3 regions of the Mesorhizobium sp. M0659 genome follow, and region 2 is predicted to be linked to each of the others. Evidence: predicted binding sites of a transcription regulator. Region 2 holds the regulator's gene; each other region holds the start of a gene.
What was found. The regulator LexA, encoded in region 2, represses DNA repair genes until DNA is damaged. The targets are predictions, from matches to a motif close to TGTTCNNNNTGTGTTCNG.
Positions count from the first base shown of each region.

Region 1: a site for LexA is predicted at 3,964-3,981, ahead of uvrA (excinuclease ABC subunit UvrA). Genes of this name have one in related genera too.
Region 3: a site for LexA is predicted at 2,946-2,963, ahead of parE (DNA topoisomerase IV subunit B). Genes of this name have one in related genera too.

Region 1 is NZ_JAMYPY010000001.1:31,901-38,052, reverse strand. Features, by position in the region: gene NKI31_RS00215 (DUF72 domain-containing protein) at 1-365, opposite strand, end outside; gene NKI31_RS00210 (GNAT family N-acetyltransferase) at 394-858, opposite strand; gene uvrA (excinuclease ABC subunit UvrA) at 893-3,814, opposite strand; gene NKI31_RS00200 (hypothetical protein) at 4,597-4,818, opposite strand; gene NKI31_RS00195 (ATP-dependent Clp protease proteolytic subunit) at 4,965-5,573, opposite strand; gene NKI31_RS00190 (SRPBCC family protein) at 5,603-6,070, opposite strand; gene NKI31_RS00185 (ArsR/SmtB family transcription factor) at 6,067-6,152, opposite strand, start outside.
Region 2 is NZ_JAMYPY010000022.1:54,016-60,167, forward strand. Features, by position in the region: gene NKI31_RS26475 (AMP-binding protein) at 1-92, shown strand, start outside; gene kynA (tryptophan 2,3-dioxygenase) at 89-925, shown strand; gene kynU (kynureninase) at 1,029-2,276, opposite strand; gene NKI31_RS26490 (GntR family transcriptional regulator) at 2,442-3,206, shown strand; gene lexA (transcriptional repressor LexA) at 3,411-4,193, shown strand; gene NKI31_RS26500 (ComEC/Rec2 family competence protein) at 4,187-6,152, opposite strand, start outside.
Region 3 is NZ_JAMYPY010000001.1:541,013-547,164, forward strand. Features, by position in the region: gene NKI31_RS02755 (CpaE/TadZ family protein) at 1-75, opposite strand, end outside; gene NKI31_RS02760 (hypothetical protein) at 120-386, opposite strand; gene NKI31_RS02765 (type II and III secretion system protein family protein) at 391-1,791, opposite strand; gene cpaB (Flp pilus assembly protein CpaB) at 1,870-2,775, opposite strand; gene parE (DNA topoisomerase IV subunit B) at 3,034-5,088, shown strand; gene NKI31_RS02780 (FUSC family protein) at 5,191-6,152, shown strand, end outside.

The sequences.
Region 1 (6,152 bases), on a different contig from region 2:
TCGAACTTTTTCGTCGGCGCGAACTGCCACAGGATCGGACCCAGCTTGTCGCCCAGCGCGGCAATGCCGGAGCCGAGGAAGCGCGTCATGGACTCGCCGGCTTCGCCAAGCACGCGGCGGTTGGTGACGAAGCGATTGCCCTTCAGCGAATAGACGAAACCGTCCGGCGCCTCGCCCGCCCATTTGACGAAGGTCGGCTCCTTGAAGCTGGAATAGTAGGTGCCATTGACCTCGATGCTCGGTACCTGGCGGGTGGCGTAACTTAGCTGTTTGGCCTTGGAAAGCTTGTCCGGGTAGAAAGACGTATCCCAGGGTTCGAAAGTCCAGCCGCCCATCCCGGCGCGGATTGTTCCTTGGCTGATCATCGTCTTCCTCCCAGTTCTAAAAATGCGGTCAGGCTATTTTTCCAATCGGTTTGATCATGTCGACCACGGTCCATCCGGGACGGTGGGGATTGGCTCGGCGGCCCGTTTCGTGGAAGCCATAGGCCGTATAGATCTCGATGTTCCGCTCCATGCGCGAATTGGTGTAGAGCCGCACCTCCGGCACACCCCATAGCCGCGCCTGTTCCTGGGCGAAGTCGAGCAGCGCGGTGCCGAGTTTCCTGCCCTGGAAAGCGGGGGAGACCGCGACGCTGAAGATCATCGCATGATCGGGATGGCGCTCAATAACGATCAGCCCGGCGAGTTCCGCGCCGCTCTCCAAGAGCCAGACCTCGCCACGCTCGATGCGTGGCGCATAGTCCTCGGTGACTGGGAGCGGCGGCGCGCCTAACAGGGGCGTGTAGTGCTCATAGGCGGTCTGCGTCAGCGAGACGACTGCGTCGAGATCACCGGCAAGCGCCTGTCGGACTGTCATTCAAAGCTCTCCAGGCGCCCGACCGGTCTGTCAGTTACTCCGCCGCTTCGCGCTTGCCTCCGGGCCGCCGCTCCAAAAGCTCCTTCAGGAACTGGCCGGTGTAGCTGCGCTTTTCGCGCACGATCGCTTCCGGTGTGCCTTGTGCCACCAGTTCGCCACCGCCATCGCCGCCTTCGGGGCCGAGGTCGAGCACCCAGTCGGCGGTCTTGATGACTTCGAGATTGTGCTCGATGACCACCACGGTGTTGCCCTGGTCGACCAGTTCGTGAAGCACTTCCAGCAACTTGGCGACGTCATGGAAGTGCAGGCCGGTGGTCGGCTCGTCGAGGATGTAGAGCGTCTTGCCGGTCGCCTTGCGCGACAATTCCTTGGCGAGCTTGATGCGCTGCGCCTCGCCGCCCGACAGCGTCGTCGCCTGCTGGCCGATATGGATGTAGCCGAGGCCGACCTGCTTCAGCGTCTCCAGCTTGTCGCGCACCCCGGGCACGGCGGCAAAGAAATCGACGCCTTCCTCGACCGTCATGTCCAGGACGTCGGCGATCGACTTGCCCTTGAACAGGACGTCGAGCGTCTCGCGGTTGTAGCGCTTGCCGTGGCAGACGTCGCACGTGACGTAGACGTCGGGCAGGAAGTGCATCTCGATCTTGATGACGCCGTCGCCCTGGCAGGCCTCGCAGCGGCCGCCCTTCACGTTGAAGGAGAAGCGGCCCGGCTGATAGCCGCGGGCCTTGGCCTCGGGCAACCCGGCAAACCAGTCGCGGATCGGTGTGAAGGCGCCGGTGTAGGTGGCCGGGTTCGAACGCGGTGTGCGGCCGATCGGCGACTGGTCGATGTCGATGACCTTGTCGAGGAATTCGAGGCCCTCGATGCGGTCGTGATCGGCCGGATGCTCGCGCGAGCCCATGATGCGGCGCGACGCCGCCTTGAACAGCGTCTCGATCAGGAAGGTCGATTTGCCGCCGCCAGACACGCCGGTGACGGCGGTAAAAGTGCCGAGCGGGATTTCGGCAGTGACGTTCTTGAGATTGTTGCCGCGCGCGCCGACGATCTTCAGCCGGCGGTTTTTCTTGGCCTCGCGCCTGACACCGGGCGTGGCGACTTCGAGCGCGCCCGACAGATATTTACCGGTGATCGAGTTGGGATTGGCCATCACCTGCTGCGGCGTGCCCTGGGCGATGATCTCGCCGCCATGAATGCCGGCGGCCGGACCCATGTCTACGACATAATCGGCATGCAGGATGGCGTCCTCGTCATGCTCGACGACGATCACCGTGTTGCCGATGTCGCGCAGATGCTTGAGCGTGTCGAGCAGGCGGGCATTGTCGCGCTGGTGCAGGCCGATCGACGGCTCGTCCAGCACATAGAGCACGCCGGTGAGGCCGGAGCCGATCTGCGACGCCAGCCTTATGCGCTGGCTCTCGCCGCCCGACAGCGTGCCGGAATTGCGCGACAGCGTCAGATAGTCGAGGCCGACATCGTTGAGGAAGCGCAGGCGGTCACGGATTTCCTTGAGAACGCGCACCGCGATCTCGTTCTGCTGGTCGTTGAGATGTGGCGGCAGTTCGGTGAACCACTGGTCGGCCTTGCGGATCGACAGCTCTGTGACTTCGCCGATATGCTTGCCGGCGATCTTCACCGCCAGCGCTTCCGGCTTCAGCCGGTATCCCTTGCAGACCGGGCAGGGCGTCGCCGACATGAAGCGCTCGATCTCCTCGCGCATCCAGGCGGATTCGGTTTCCTTCCACCGCCGTTCGAGATTGGGAATGACGCCCTCGAACGTCTTGGTGGTCTTGTAGGAGCGCAGGCCGTCATCATATTGGAAGGTGACCTCGCGCTCGCCGGTGCCGCGCAGGACGGCTTCCTTGGCCTCTTCGGTCAGGTCTTTGAACTTGTCGCCGAGCTTGAAGCCGTATGCCTTGCCCAGCGCTTCCAGCGTCTGCGCATAATAGGGCGAGGTCGATTTCGCCCACGGGCTGACGGCGCCGTCGCGCAGCGAGACGTTTTCGTCCGGCACGATCAGGCTGGCGTCGATGGCGCGCTGATTGCCGAGGCCGTCGCAGGTCGGGCAGGCGCCGAACGGGTTGTTGAACGAGAACAGCCTGGGCTCGATCTCCGGAATGGTGAAGCCGGAAACCGGGCAGGCGAATTTTTCCGAGAACAGGATGCGCTCATGCGTCTCGTTCTTCGATTTGTTGACCGAGTCCTCGCCGGTCTGGCTGGCGTCGAGCGGCCGGTCGGCGAACTCGGCCACCGCCAGCCCTTCGGCGAGCTTCAGCGCCGTTTCGATGGAATCGGCAAGCCGTGTCGCCAGGTCGCCGCGCACGACGATGCGGTCGACGACGACGTCGATGTCGTGCTTGTACTTCTTGTCCAACGCCGGCACATCGGCGATCTCATAGAAGACGCCGTCGACCTTGACGCGCTGAAAGCCCTTCTTCTGCAGCTCCAGCAGTTCCTTGCGATACTCGCCCTTGCGGCCGCGCACGATCGGCGCCAGCAGGAAAAGGCGCGTGCCTTCCTCGACCGCCAGCACCCGGTCGACCATCTGTGAAACCGTCTGGCTCTCGATCGGCAGGCCGGTCGCCGGCGAATAGGGGATGCCGACGCGCGCGAACAGCAAGCGCATGTAGTCGTAGATCTCGGTGACGGTGCCGACCGTCGAACGCGGGTTCTTCGACGTGGTCTTCTGCTCGATCGAGATGGCCGGCGACAGGCCGTCGATCTGGTCGACATCCGGCTTCTGCATCATTTCGAGGAACTGGCGCGCATAAGCCGACAGGCTCTCGACGTAACGGCGCTGGCCCTCGGCATAGATGGTGTCGAAAGCAAGCGACGATTTGCCGGAGCCCGACAGGCCGGTCATGACGATCAGGCTGTCACGCGGCAGGTCGAGATCGACATTCTTTAGGTTGTGTTCGCGTGCCCCGCGAATGGAAAGGTATTTATGGTCGGCCATCGCCGGTCGCCGCCTCAGGTCTGGTGTCAGTGGGATCGGCGGGTTTTCCCGGCCATTCCCTATGTAGGTATTTTTGCCGCCACGTCGAGAGACGCCACACTTCTCGACCAAAGCCGTTTAACCGTCTTTCGCGCGAACGGGCAAGCGGAAAGAACAAAGACCGAACACGCTCCTGACAAAGCTGTGCAGAAACTGACAAGGGTGTTTCAGAAACTGACCCTGACGTAAGCTCCCGGCGATCACATTTTCCGTAACCGGCTATTCAAGGTTGACGCCGTCGAATCAGGGGCGCACTCTGCCGGAGTCAACGGAGCCGGCCGTCTTTGATGGCCTCGCCGCCCATAGCGGCCTGCGAGACGCCGCAGGTTTTTGCGATTTGTGCTTCGGATTGACACCAGTCGCAACGGACATAGGAGCGGAGCATGACGCCACCGGATAGTCCCTTGAGGCTCCACCTGCTAGTGGAGCCGCGGCGGGCATAAGTGCCAGGTAGTTTCAAGGCATTGGAGTGTATGCGTCCAAACGAACGCATCGCGTCAGTCCAACAAACCACCAGACAAACCGTGACCTGCCGAATCCCACAAAAATCAGAGACGGCTAGTCGGATCGTCGGCTGAATGCCGCGAGCATCCGAAATCAAAGTCGGTATAACACTACCGGCAGTTTGGATTTGGAATCCAAAAAAAGCCCCGACCGTTAGCGGAAGCAACGGCGGGGCTGTTCTTTTGCGAGGAAGTCGTCGGCGTAGGCTTTCTCTCCCGTATAGTAGCTGGGAGAAGGGGCTACCGGCGCGGCGGCTTGATCCCACCCGTGCCGACATCGACAGTGATGCTGCCGGAAATCCTGACATCGGTGTCGCCGATCTTGAACGTGCCGTTCTCGCCGGCAGACAGCGCGTCGTCCGGCTCCGGCTGCGGCGCGGGCTTGGCGATGCGGTAGTCGCCGGTCACGCCGGGCAGGGCGCCTTTCCGCGACGTGCTGGTGCTGCCCCCGGCAAAGGCCATGCTCGATGTCGCCGCCGTGATGGCAATGGCTATGGTCAGTCTGTTCAGGTGGTAGCGCATGGCAAGACTATAGTGCCGCGCTCAAGGCGAGGCCAGACCAGCGGCGTTGAAATTGAGGGAACACCGGCCTGCATTCAATCCGCCGATCAGGCCGCTGCCTGCTTGCGGGTGTCGAAGACGTGGTCGACGAGGCCCCAGTCCTTGGCCTCCTTCGCGGTCATGAAGAAATCGCGGTCGAGCGTGCGTTCGACCTCTTCGTGGGTGCGGCCGCAATGGTGAGCGTAGAGGTCGGCCATGTGCCGCTTGGTGCGCAAAATGCCTTCGGCGTGACGCTGGATGTCGGAGGCCTGGCCCTGGAAGCCACCCAAAGGCTGATGCAGCACGATGCTGGCATTGGGCAGCGCGATGCGCCGCCCCGGCGTTCCCGCCATCAGCAGGAAGGAGGCCATCGACGCGGCAAAGCCCATGCACACGGTCGACACCGGGCAGCTGACATATTGCATCGTGTCGTAGATGGCGAAACCGCTGGTCACCACGCCGCCCGGCGAGTTGATGTAGAGCGAGATCTCCTTGTCGGGATTGTCCGATTCCAGCGACAGGAGCTGGGCGCAGACCAGCGCCGACATGCCGTCATTGATCTCGCCATTGACGAAGATGATGCGCTCGCGCAGCAGCCGCGAGAAAATGTCGAAGGCGCGTTCGCCGCGGCTCGATTGCTCGATCACCATCGGCACCAGATTGGCAAAGCCGCTCATCTCATTGTCTCCGTTTTGATTTTTCCGGTTCAGGCGGCGCGCAGCAACAGGCGTGGCGCGTTGGCGGCGACAGGCCGCTTGGGCTTGTATGCGCGCAGCCAGAGCCGGCAGCCGGCGCCGGCCATCGCGACCGCAGGCGTCAGGACAAACCCGTCATGGACGATGCGCAGATGCGTGCCGCCGGAAACGGTGCGGGCGAGTGTGAAGGTGACGATGCTCCCCAGCTCCTCGCGGTCGGCGTCGCCGGAACGCTCGCGCCAGGAATAGCGCAGCAGGCGCCCCGGTTCGGCATCGAGCACTTCGCACTCGATCGGCTTCTCAGGCCCGGCAAAGGCAAAGCGGCTGCCGGTTTCCGGATTGATGTCGTTCGGCATCATCCATTCCGCCAAGAGGTCCGGCACGGTCAGTGCCCGCCACACTTTTTCCGGTGCGTCCGGCAGATCGCATTCGAAGGCGAGGGCATCTTTGGCGGTCTGCGTCTGCTTTTCGTCGGTCATTGGTCCATGTCCTTCAAAACGGCCTTCAGTCTTTCGATGCGCTCCGGCCAGAATGCGCGGTAGCGTTCGATCCAGCCGAGCA
Region 2 (6,152 bases):
ATCCGCGTTCGGTGAAGTTCATCGACGCCTTGCCCAAAACCCAGACCGGCAAGATCCAGCGCTTCCGGTTGCGCGCGGAGAAGAGCAATTGATTAAGCCGCACGATCCGGCGTCCGATGGCGCGCAGATGTCGTTCAAGGAGCGGATGTCCTACAGCGACTATCTGCAGCTGGACAAGGTGCTCGATGCGCAGGCGCCGCTGTCTTCGGCCCATGACGAGATGCTGTTCATCATCCAGCATCAGACATCGGAATTGTGGATGAAGCTCGCTTTACACGAGATCGGCGCCGCGATCCGCTCTATCCGCGCCGACCGCCTCGAACCGAGCTTCAAGATGCTGTCTCGCGTCGCGCGCATCTTCGAGCAGCTCAACAATGCCTGGGACGTGCTGCGCACGATGACGCCAAGCGAATACACCGAGTTTCGCGACGCGCTCGGCCAATCCTCGGGCTTCCAGTCGTGGCAGTACCGCGCTATCGAGTTCATGGCCGGCAACCGCAACCTTGCCATGCTCGGGCCGCACAAGCACCGGCCCGACCTTACGGACAGGCTGGAAGCCATCCTGGCCACGCCGTCGCTCTATGATGAGGCGCTTCTGCTTTTGGCGCGCAATGGCTTCGACATCGGCGCCGACGCCAGTCGCACGGACTGGCGCGAGACGCGCGTCGAGAACGAAGAAGTGCTGGCTGCCTGGCAAACCGTCTACCGCGACCCGCAGCGCTACTGGATGCTCTACGAACTGGCCGAGAAGCTGGTCGACTTCGAGGATTATTTCCGCCGCTGGCGCTTCAACCACGTCACCACGGTCGAGCGCATCATCGGCTTGAAGCGCGGCACGGGCGGCACCTCAGGCGCCTCCTATCTGAAGAAGATGCTGGAGGTCGTGCTGTTTCCGGAGCTCTGGACGGTCCGCACCCGGCTCTAGAGCATTTCACCGTTTAACGGAAACGGCGAAATGCTCTAGCTCTTTGATTGACGCAATTTCGGACGGAAAACCGCTTCACACTTCCTGAAATTGCTCTAGTTTCTCACGTAACCGCGGTCTTCACCGCGAAGCGGGCGTCCTGCCAGGCGCCGGTGCGCAAAATATCCTCCAGCGCTTCGACCGCCTGCCAGACATCGCCATAACCGACATAGAGCGGCGTGAAGCCGAAACGGATGGTCGACGGCGCCCGAAAATCGCCGATCACGCCGCGCTCGATCAGCGCCCGCATCACCTGGTAGCCATGCGGGTGGAGGAACGACACCTGGCTGCCGCGCTGGCTGCCGTCGCGCGGGCTTTCGAGTTCAAGGCCGTAGGCGCCGCATCTGGCTTCGACGAGCTGGATAAACAGGTCGGTCAGTGCGATGCTTTTTCTGCGCACCGCCGCCATGTCGACGTCGTTCCAGATATCGAGCGCGCCCTTGAGCGCCCGCATCGACAGCACCGGCTGCGTTCCGCACAGGAAGCGGCGGATCCCGCTGCCGACGGCAAAGCCCTGCTCGAAGGCAAAGGGCCGCGCATGGCCCCACCAGCCGCTGAGCGGCTGCCTGATATCACCATGGTGGCGCTCGGCCGCGTAGATGAAGGCCGGCGAGCCCGGGCCGCCATTGAGGTATTTGTAGGTGCAGCCGACAGCGAAATCGGCATTGGCACGGTCGAGTTCGACCGGCAAGGCGCCGGCGGTGTGGCAGAGGTCCCAGATGATCAGCGCGCCGGCGTCATGTGCCTTGCGCGTCAGCGCCGCCATGTCGCGCAACTGGCCGGATTTGTAGTTTACGTGGTTGACCAGGATGACGGCAACGCTGTCGTCGATCAGCTCCTCGATTGCGGCCGCGTCGACGCCCTCCAGCCGCAGCCGCGTTCCCGGCCGGGTCGAGGCGACGCCTTCGGCCATGTAGAGGTCGGTCGGGAAACTGTCGCCCTCGGCAACGATGACCGACCGATTCGGCCGCATGCCGAGCGCGGCGTGCAGCAGCTTGTAGATGTTGATCGAGGTTGTGTCGCAGACCACCGTCTGCCCGTCAGCCGCGCCGATCAGTCGTCCGAGCTGATCTCCCAGTTCCACCGGCATGTTGAACCAGCCAGCCGTGTTCCAGGCGCGAATGAGGTCCTGCGCCCATTCCTGCGTGGCGGCCTGTTGCAATTCGCTGAAGACGGCTGGTGACGCGGCACCCAGCGAATTGCCGTCGAGATAAATCACGCCTTGCGGCAAGACAAAGCGTTCACGCATGGAGCGCAGCGGATCGGCGGCATCCATTGCTTCGATTGTAGCGAGATCGGGTGTCGTGCTCATGATCCGGCGCCCTTCCATGGACAAACGCGCGCGGCGGAGCCTGCCGCCCAAACATGCCGGCGATCTTGAGTGGTCGCCCTTGAGCTGTCAAACATTATATAATTCACCCATTGAAAGACTTTGATATATAATGATCCGCCGAGCGTTTATGTCTGATGGATCACGATGCTGGATGACGAGCAGACCTCGAAGACGGAAGTGGCCTATCGCCTGCTCAGGCGCGATATTCTTGCGACCCGGCTGGCGCCTGCCGCGCCGTTGAAGCTGAGCACGCTGCGCAACACCTACGGCATCGGCTGGACGCCGTTGCGCGAGGCGCTGTCGCGGCTGGATGCGGAACGGCTTGTGACCGCCATCAGCAACCGTGGGTTTGCGGTCGCTCCCGTCTCTCGGGCGGAGCTCGAGGATCTGGCGCGTGCGCGGCTGGTGGTCGAACTGCCCCTGCTGGTGGAATCGGTCGAGAAGGGCGACCGCGAGTGGGAAGACGCGGTCGTTGCAGCCCACTATCGTCTCTCACGGTGCGGGTCTGTTCTCGACGATCCATCGGATGATGCGGTCGACGCGTGGTACGAAAAACACGATGCCTTCCATGCGGCGCTGCTCAGTGCCGCGACATCCAGTTGGCTGCTGCGCTTCAATGCGACGATTTCCGACCAATTGCATCGCCATCACCGCTTTCTGGGTCTGGCCCCGACGCTGCGCGCCGCCGCCGGCCGCACGGATGGACACCGGAAGGCCGTGGCGGCCCTGCGCGACGCCGTCGCGATCGAACACCATACCGCCCTGATGGAAGCGGCCCTCGATCGCGACGTCGAACGTGCGAAAACTCTGATGACCGCTCACATCGGCTACACGATGCAGGTCTATGCCCAGAGTGAACCCGGCGCGGATGCTGCGCAGCCCCGTCCGAAAAGGAAGCGGCGATCGTAGCCGACGACGCAGGGCACTTTGTCTTCGTTTCACCCCGTTGCCGGCCAACGACTACGAGCGCCGCTCGCGGTGCCGAACGTTACGCTGAACAAAACGTCAACACATTCATTAAACTTTAAAAGGTTGCGGAACACAACTGGAACAGATAGTGTTTGTTCTGGGTTTGTTTTTTTGATTCTGGTTTCAGAACCCCTGGGGGCCGCGATGCTGACGCGCAAACAACATGAGCTTCTGATGTTCATCCATGAACGCCTGAAGGAGAGCGGAATCCCGCCGTCCTTCGACGAGATGAAGGAAGCGCTTGACCTCGCCTCCAAGTCCGGCATCCACCGCCTGATCACGGCGCTTGAGGAGCGCGGTTTCATTCGCCGGCTGCCGAACCGGGCGCGCGCGCTGGAAGTGCTGCGGCTGCCCGACTCGATCGCACCAGGCCTCAATGCGGCGAGGAAGTTTTCGCCGAGCGTCATTCAGGGCAGTCTTGGTCAAACCGGCCAAGGGCAAGGCGGCCAAGGACAAGGCGCGATGGGCCAAGGCGGTCTCGGCCGCCAGATCAAGCCGGGCTCGCCGTCGCGTTCGATGTCGGCCGGCAATGACGATGCCGTTTCCGCGATTTCAATCCCGGTTATGGGACGCATCGCCGCCGGCGTGCCGATCGACGCCATCCAGCATCAGACCCATTCGATCTCGGTGCCGCCCGATATGATCATGGGCGGCGAACACTACGCGCTCGAGGTCAAGGGCGATTCGATGATCGAGGCCGGCATTTTCGATGGCGACACGGTCATCATCCGCAATGCCGACACAGCCAGCCCCGGCGAGATCGTGGTGGCGTTGGTCGACGATGAGGAAGCGACCCTGAAACGCTTCCGCCGCAAGGGCGCCTCGATCGCCCTGGAAGCCGCCAACCCGGCCTACGAGACCCGCATTTTTGGACCGGACAGGGTGAAGGTGCAGGGCAAGCTTGTCGGATTGATCCGGCGCTACTGAGCCGGCTTGGGTTTGTACTTTTCACGCTGGTTGTAGGGCGGCAGGCCGCGCGCTTCGCGGGAGAAGCGGCGTTGCTCGTGCCAGGGGCGATACGGCTTGTCGACGGCGAAGCGGATGGTTGGCGCTGCAGCTGCCGATTGCGGATCGAAGAAGACGGCGGCGCTGCCGTCGCGGGCCAGCTGTTTCTTCGTCACGACCAGCACCAGCGGGTCGCGGCACGGATTGTAGGCGGTGGCGTCATCGATGACGATCAGGCTCGCGAAGGCACAGGCCGGCCGCGCCGTCTTGCGGTCTTTCGCAAGCGCTACAATGGCTCCGGAAGGGTGCCGGGCGATACAGAGATCGCCGGTGCAATAGAAGGGCGAGCCGGGCGGCAGATCGAGCGGATCGAGATCGAACCGCGTATCTGTTGACTCGAAAATCTCAGGTGGGATAATGGTTTCGGCCCGCAGCGCCCGTTTCCAATTGTCCGTGGTGAATTCGTTGGAGCGTTCGCGGTTGAGGGCGAGTTCGCCGCCACCGGTCGGCATGGCCACCAGATGCGCATCCTCGGATATGAGCACGTCGGGCGTAAGCACCTGCGGCACCGTCAACAGGCCGGCCAGCGCGAAAGGCACGGCCGCCAACCTGAGCCAGGTGGTGGCCATGGTGGCGATGACGAGGGCGACCGCCACCAACAGCACCGAGCGGATGGAGATCAGCCCGACGGCGTCGACCGGCGAGCGCTCGGAAATCCAGGCCGATATAGCGATCATCGCCATCAGACCCTTGCCCATCACATAGAGGAACGGCCCGTCGGCGCCGAACGGCATCGCCAGTGCGCTGAGCACGGCAAAAGGCATGACGATCAACGAAACAATCGGCATCACGGCCAGATTGGCGATCAGGCTGAGCGGCGACACACGCTGAAAATGCCAGATGGCGAACAGCAAGGTTGCACTGCCGGCGATGATCGAGGTCATGGCGAGGCCGCCCATGGCCAGCGCGAATTTTCGCGACAGGAAGCCGACGAAGGAGCGCTTTGCCGGCGGCGTTCTCACCTTGTCGGCGCGGTAATCGGCCCAGCCGGCATAGGCGCCGACAAGGGCGGCGGTGGCAGCAAACGACATCTGGAAGCTGGGACCGACCACCTCGTGCGGCGACACCAGGATGACGGCAATGGCGGAGATCGCCAGATTGCGCATGGTGAGTGCGGCGCGATCAAACAGCACGGCGACAAGCATGACCGCCAGCATGATGAAGCTGCGCTCGGCGGCAACCACGACGCCTGAAATGACGAGATAGGCGGCGATGGAGACGAGTGCTGCCACTGCTGCATATTTCTTGACTGGGCGGCGCGAAGAGAAATCGGGAAACAGCGCAAAGGCGCCACGCAGCAACGCCATGATGGTGCCGGCAACCAGCGCCATGTGCAGGCCGGAGATGGAGATGATGTGGTAGATGCCGGTGCGCCGCATCGCTTCGTTGACCTCGTCCGGGATGCCGGCGCGCACCCCGACAATCAACGCCGCGGCAATCTCGCCTTCGGCGCCGCCGATTTTGCCCCTGATATGGTCGGCAATGTTTTCGCGCGCGTTCTCGATTGCCGAGGAGAGCCGCGCGGTCAGCGGCGGCGGTCCCTGCGTAGCAATGGTTTTCGGATTGCCGAGAAAGAAGCCGCTGCCGCCGATACCGGTGAAATAGCTGTCGAAGGAGAAATCGTAGCTCTCCGGCCGCACCGGACCGGTCGGCGGCAACAGCCTGGCATAGCCGGTGATCAGGGAGCCGGCGGTCATATCGGCGGGAACGGTCCGCGCCGAGAGCCTGACCCGCTCCGGGGCATAGCGCAGCTCGGGGTAAGCGGTCGAAACCACATCGAGCGTCAGCCTGATGCGGCCGCTTTCCATCTGTTCGAGACTGACGACGCGGCCGGTCAGCCGTGTCTGAATCTCGGAGCCGAGCATCTGCGTTCCGGCGCGC
Region 3 (6,152 bases), on a different contig from region 2:
GGTGCGCGTATCCTGCACAAAGGTCCGGTCGCTGGACACCAGCAGGATTTTCTTGGTCTTTATGCCGCTTGCCATTTTGTCAGCCTGTCAGGTCATTCCCGGTCAAATCACCGGGCAAATCAATCGGTTGTCGCTGTCGGTTGCACTGCCTTGGCGGCAGCAGCCTGGTCGGCGGCGTTGACCGCCGCCTCACTGCGCTGCGCCGGCACCAGCAGCCTGGTGTTCTGGACGCCGTATTTCCAGGGATCGACCATCTGCATGGCCGTATTGGCGGCCTGTGCGTTGCCGGCCGCCATCGTCGGTCCCTCGGAGCGGATATAGTCGTCGCTGGTGCAGCCGCTGGCGAGGCCGGCGAGCAGCAGGGCGATGCATGGTTCCACGCGCATGGCTTCAATCCTTCGGCAGGTCGAGGAAATGCCCGACGGTGGTGACCGCGGCCGGCTGTGCCGTACTGCCGCTGGCCATTGCCACTGCACGATTGGCGTCGGACGATTTCACTTCCTCGGTGTTGTTTAGGAAATAGTCGACATTGCTGGCCGGCTGCGTGCCGTCGGTCGGCTCGAGCAGCTTCTTCGACGGATCGACCGGCTTGACCAGATAGGGGGTGACGATGATCACCAGATCGGTCTCGCGCCGCTGATATGATTTGGAGGAGAACAGCGAGCCGAGCACCGGCAGCTTGCCGAGGCCGGGAAGACGCGACGTGGTGATGTCGTTCTGTGACTGCAGCAGGCCGGCGATCATGAAGCTCTGGCCGTTCTTCAGGTCGACCGATGTCCTGGCGCGGCGCACGATAAAGCCCGGCACCGAGATATTGCCGATATTGTAGGAGGCCGAAGCATCGATCGAGGACACTTCCGGCGCGATGTCAAGGCTGACCAGCCCGTCCTTGAGAACCGTCGGCGTGAAGTCGAGGCTGACGCCGTATTTCTTGTAGCTGACGGAAATCTTGCCATTGTCCTCGGAGACCGGGATCGGGAACTCGCCGCCGGCGAGGAAGCTTGCCGTCTGGCCCGAGCGGGCGATCAGGTTCGGCTCTGCCAGCCGCCGGGCAAGGCCACGTTCCTCCAGCGCCTTGATGGCGACGTCGATCGACAGGCCGTTGGACAGCAGCCGGCCGATGATCTCGCCATTGCCGGCTCCCGGCACCGAGCCCGGCTCGATGGTGACGTCGCGCCCGCCAATGCCGTAAGCAAAATTGGCGCTGTATTTGGCGCCGAGATCCTGTCCGGCCTGGCGATTGATCTCGACGAAGCGGACGTTGAGCTGAACCTGCTGCGAGGACGAGATGTTGACCGAATTGATCACTTCCTCATTGCCGGAGAAGCGGCTGGCGATCTTGCTTGCCTTCTCGGCGGCGACCGCGTCATCGGCCTCGCCCGACAGCACGACGCGGCCATTGGCCGAGCCGACCTTGATCTTGGCGTCCGGCACGCTGGCGCGAATGGTGCTGGCCAGCTGGTCGGTGTCCAGCGTCACCTCGATGTCTACGGTGCCGACCAGCTGCTTGTTCTCGTCGAACAGCGCGATGCCGGTGGTGCCGAGATTGTTGCCCAGCACATAGAAGGATTTGTCGGTCAGCGGATTGACGTTGGCGATCTCCGGATCGCCGATGACGATCTGGTAGAAGGCGGCATTGGTCATGACCGTCTTCGGCTTGCCCTTGGCCACCTTGATCGACGCATTCGTTGTCGACGAGACATGGACTATATCGTTGTCGGCCTTGGCTGGCGCGCTGAGGCCGAGCATTACGGCCGCGGCAAGGCAAGCCCCCACCGCAAGCGCCCGCATTGGGCGCAGCCCTTTCGTCGTCTGAAATGCATGAAGTCCCGACATCTGTCCCGTCCTTCGCCCGGTTCCCACCGGCAGTTATTGCTGGTCCCGCGCAGGAACCTGGTATTCTTCGACCTGCGTGCCGCGCGTCACGATGATCGTCTTGAATTTCGGCTTCTCAGGCTCCTTGGTCGCGGCAGTGAACAGCGCGCCGGCAGCGGCCTGGACGCCGGAGGCGACCGATCCGCCGAAGGACGAGATGGTGGTGACGCCGTCCTTGGCGGCACCACCGTCGGCGGCCGAGCGGAGCGACAGCGACAAGGTGCCGACGGTGCGGGCAAGCGCCACTTTCTGCGCGCCTTCGGTCGTCACCTCGATGGTCACGGAATTGGCGATCTGCGGTGTGGTCTGGCGCTCGTCGGCGCCCTGCCCCACGGTCAGCACCTTGGCGTCGGAGACGACGATCTCGGAGGTAACGGTCGATCCGGCAGCGCCCTGCGCGTTCTTGGCCACTTCCTGGATTTCGCCCGCATCGCGTGTCAGCACCACGTCGACCCGGTCGCCCGGCATGACGAAGCCGCCGACACCGGCGATCTCGTCGGTGCGGATTGTCACCGCCCGCATGCCGGGCGTCATCATGTTGGACAGCGTCGCGCGGCCGTTCGGCCCCGACAATTTGCTGATCAGCACCGGCTCGTTGATCTCGATCGGCGACAATACCACGCGGCTGCCTTCGGCGAGCAATGCATTGACTGTGGTGAACGCGCCCTGCGGCACCGAATCCTCGGACCATGGGATTTCGCTGAGCTGCGCCCGGTCAAGCTCCATGCCGTAACGCAGCGGCGCGTTGGCCACCACGATGGTCTTGAAGACAACCTTGGGGACGGCGGGCGCCGGGATCGACGCCGTTTTCTCTTCGGCATCGGCCTTGGCCTGGCTTTTCACCCAGAAATCCGCGGCAAAGATTGAAATCGCGCCGAAGACGGCAGCGATGCCAATCATCGTTATGGCCTTGCCCCTCACAACCAACCCCTGACTCTCGTGGTCTTTTGTTTTGTTGGGGCGACGCTAGGCCGCTTTGTTAAAGATTCAGGAATCCCAGCGGCTCCGCACGGACCTATTTCCGCCGGCTTGGTTATCGAAAGGTTTTAGGATAAGAAGGGGTTAAATCCCCGAACGTAACAGGAACTTCCGTCGCTTGGCGCCGAAAAGCGTGGCAGTATCGACGGGTGATTCGCGGCACCGGATTCTATGGCAGGCATGGACGACAACAACGATCTTTTCGGCAATCTGGAAAAGCAGCCCCAACCGGCTCGGACACCTTCGCGCCCGGCCGACCCGCTGGTGCAGGCCACGAAGCGTCCTGCCGCGACCAAGGACGGCAGCGAGGGCTATAGCGCCGCCGACATCGAGGTGCTGGAGGGGCTGGAGCCGGTGCGGCGCCGTCCCGGCATGTATATTGGCGGCACCGACGACAAGGCGATGCACCATCTGTTTGCCGAGGTCATCGATAATTCGATGGACGAGGCGGTCGCCGGCCATGCCACCTTCATCGATGTCGAGCTGTCGGCCGACGGATTTCTGACCGTCACCGACAATGGCCGCGGCATTCCGGTCGATCCGCATCCGAAATTCAAGAAACCGGCGCTCGAAGTCATCATGACGACGCTGCATTCGGGCGGCAAGTTCGATAGCAAGGTCTATGAGACCTCCGGCGGTCTGCACGGTGTCGGCGTCTCGGTCGTCAATGCGCTGTCGGACCATCTCGAAGTCGAGGTCGCGCGCGGTCGCCAGCTTTACCGCCAAAGGTTCTCGCGCGGCGTTCCGGTGAGCGGGCTGGAGCAGCTCGGCGAAGTGCACAACCGGCGCGGCACCAAAATCCGCTTCCATCCCGACGAGCAGATTTTCGGCAAGGGCGCCGCCTTCGAGCCGGCGCGGCTCTATCGCATGACCCGCTCGAAAGCCTATCTGTTCGGCGGCGTCGAGATCCGCTGGAGCTGCGACCCATCGCTGATCAAGGAAAAGGACCAGACGCCGGCCAAGGCGGAGTTCCATTTCCCCGGCGGCTTGAAGGACTATCTCAAGGCATCGCTCGGCGATGATTTCCAGGTGACCCGCGAAATCTTCGCCGGCAAGAGCGAGAAGCAGGGCGGCCACGGTTCGCTGGAATGGGCGGTGACCTGGTTCGGCGGTGACGGCTTCGTCAACTCCTACTGCAACACAATCCCGACCGGCGAAGGCGGCACGCATGAGGCCGGCTTTCGCAATGTGCTGACGCGCGGGCTTCGGGCCTATGCCGACCTGGTCGGCAACAAGCGCGCCTCGATCGTCACCTCCGAAGACGTGATGATCTCGGCGGCAGGCATGCTGTCGGTGTTTATTCGCGAGCCGGAATTCGTCGGCCAGACCAAGGACAGGCTGGCAACGATCGAAGCCATTCGCATTGTCGAGACCGCCATCCGCGATCCCTTCGACCACTGGCTGGCCGACAATCCGCAGGAAGCCTCCAAGCTGCTGGAATGGGTGATTGCGCGCGCCGACGAGCGGGTGCGCCGGCGCCAGGAAAAGGAAGTGTCGCGCAAGAGCGCGGTGCGCAAGCTGCGCCTTCCCGGCAAGCTCGCCGACTGCACGCAGAATGCCGCCGCGGGCGCCGAACTGTTCATCGTCGAAGGCGACTCGGCCGGCGGCTCGGCCAAGCAGGCGCGCGACCGCGCCAGCCAGGCGGTGCTGCCGCTGCGCGGAAAAATCCTCAACGTCGCCAGCGCCGGCAACGACAAGCTAGCCGCCAACCAGCAGATTTCGGACCTGATTCAGGCGCTCGGTTGCGGCACGCGCTCGAAATACCGCGACGAGGATTTGCGCTACGACCGCGTGATCATCATGACCGACGCCGACGTCGACGGCGCTCACATAGCCTCGCTGCTGATCACCTTCTTCTACCAGGAAATGCCGAACCTGGTGAATGGCGGCCATCTCTATCTGGCGGTGCCGCCGCTCTATTCGATCCGGCAAGGCGGCAAGGTTGCCTATGCCAGGGACGATGCGCACAAGGACGAGCTGTTGCGCACCGAATTCACCGGCCGCGCCAAAGTCGAGATCGGCCGTTTCAAGGGCTTGGGCGAAATGATGGCCGCGCAGCTCAAGGAAACCACCATGGACCCGAGGAAGCGCACGCTGCTCCGGGTCGATGTCATCGACGCCGTGGCGGCGACCAAGGATGCTGTCGACGCGCTGATGGGCACCAAGCCGGAAGCCCGCTTCCGCTTCATCCAGGAACGCGCCGAATTCGCCGCGACGGAAGTGCTGGATATCTGAGCGCCGGCCGACTCTTCGTTTTGACGCAGTTCCGGGCGGAAAACCGTTTCAAACTTTTCCTGGAATTGCTCTAGCCTGCACTTCCGATACGGAGACCAGCTTGTGATCCGGGCGCGGCTGAAGAGCTACTTCGAAACCAGTTTGGCGGGCCTGACGCAGCCGGCGCGCTCGGATTGGATTTTCGCCCTGCGCACGGTTTCGGCCGGTCTGATCGCGCTTCTCGCTGCTTACGCGTTGAAACTCGACCACCCGCAATGGGCGATGATGACGGTCTTCATCGTCGCCCAGCCGGTCGCCGGCATGGTGCTGGCGAAAGGTTTTTACCGGCTGCTCGGCACGCTGGCCGGTGGACTTGCGGCGATCGGCATCACCTCGGTTTTCGGCACCAATCCCTGGCTGCTGGTCACGGCGCTATCCGTCTGGATTGGGCTGTGCACGCTGGTTTCGTCGCTGCTGCGCAATCCGGAAGCCTATGGCGCCGCACTTGCCGGCTATACCGCGATGATCATTGGGCTGCCGGCTTTCGGCCAGCCGCACGTGGTCGTCGATCTCGCTGTCGCGCGCTGCGCCGAGATCGTGCTCGGCATCGTCTGCGCCGGCCTGACCAGCCGGCTGATCCTGCCCAAGCTGGCCGCTGACGCCATTATCTCCAGGCTGAAGCGCAGCATCCTCGACCTTGCAACCTATGCAGGCGGCGCTTTTTCCGGTGGCGACCCGGCGACGCTGGCCGGCCTGCACCGCAAGCTGATCACCGACGCCCAGATGCTGGCCGAGATGCGCGCCTATGCCCGGCTCGAAGCACCGAGCTTCGCCACCCGCGCCCATCCGGTCCGCCTAACCATCGGTCAGCTTCTCTCGGCGCTGTCGGCGGCGCGCGCGCTGCATTCGCATGCCGCGCCGAAAAACGCAGCGCTCATTCCGGTACGCTCCGAACTGCAGTCGTTGGTCAGCGAGCTGGCAGCGACGCCCGAGGCGCTGGACGACACGTCGCCCTGGGTGACGCGGCTCGACGCGATTGCCGGCAAGGCCCGGCAAATGCCCGACGCCTCGACCGATCAGGGCGA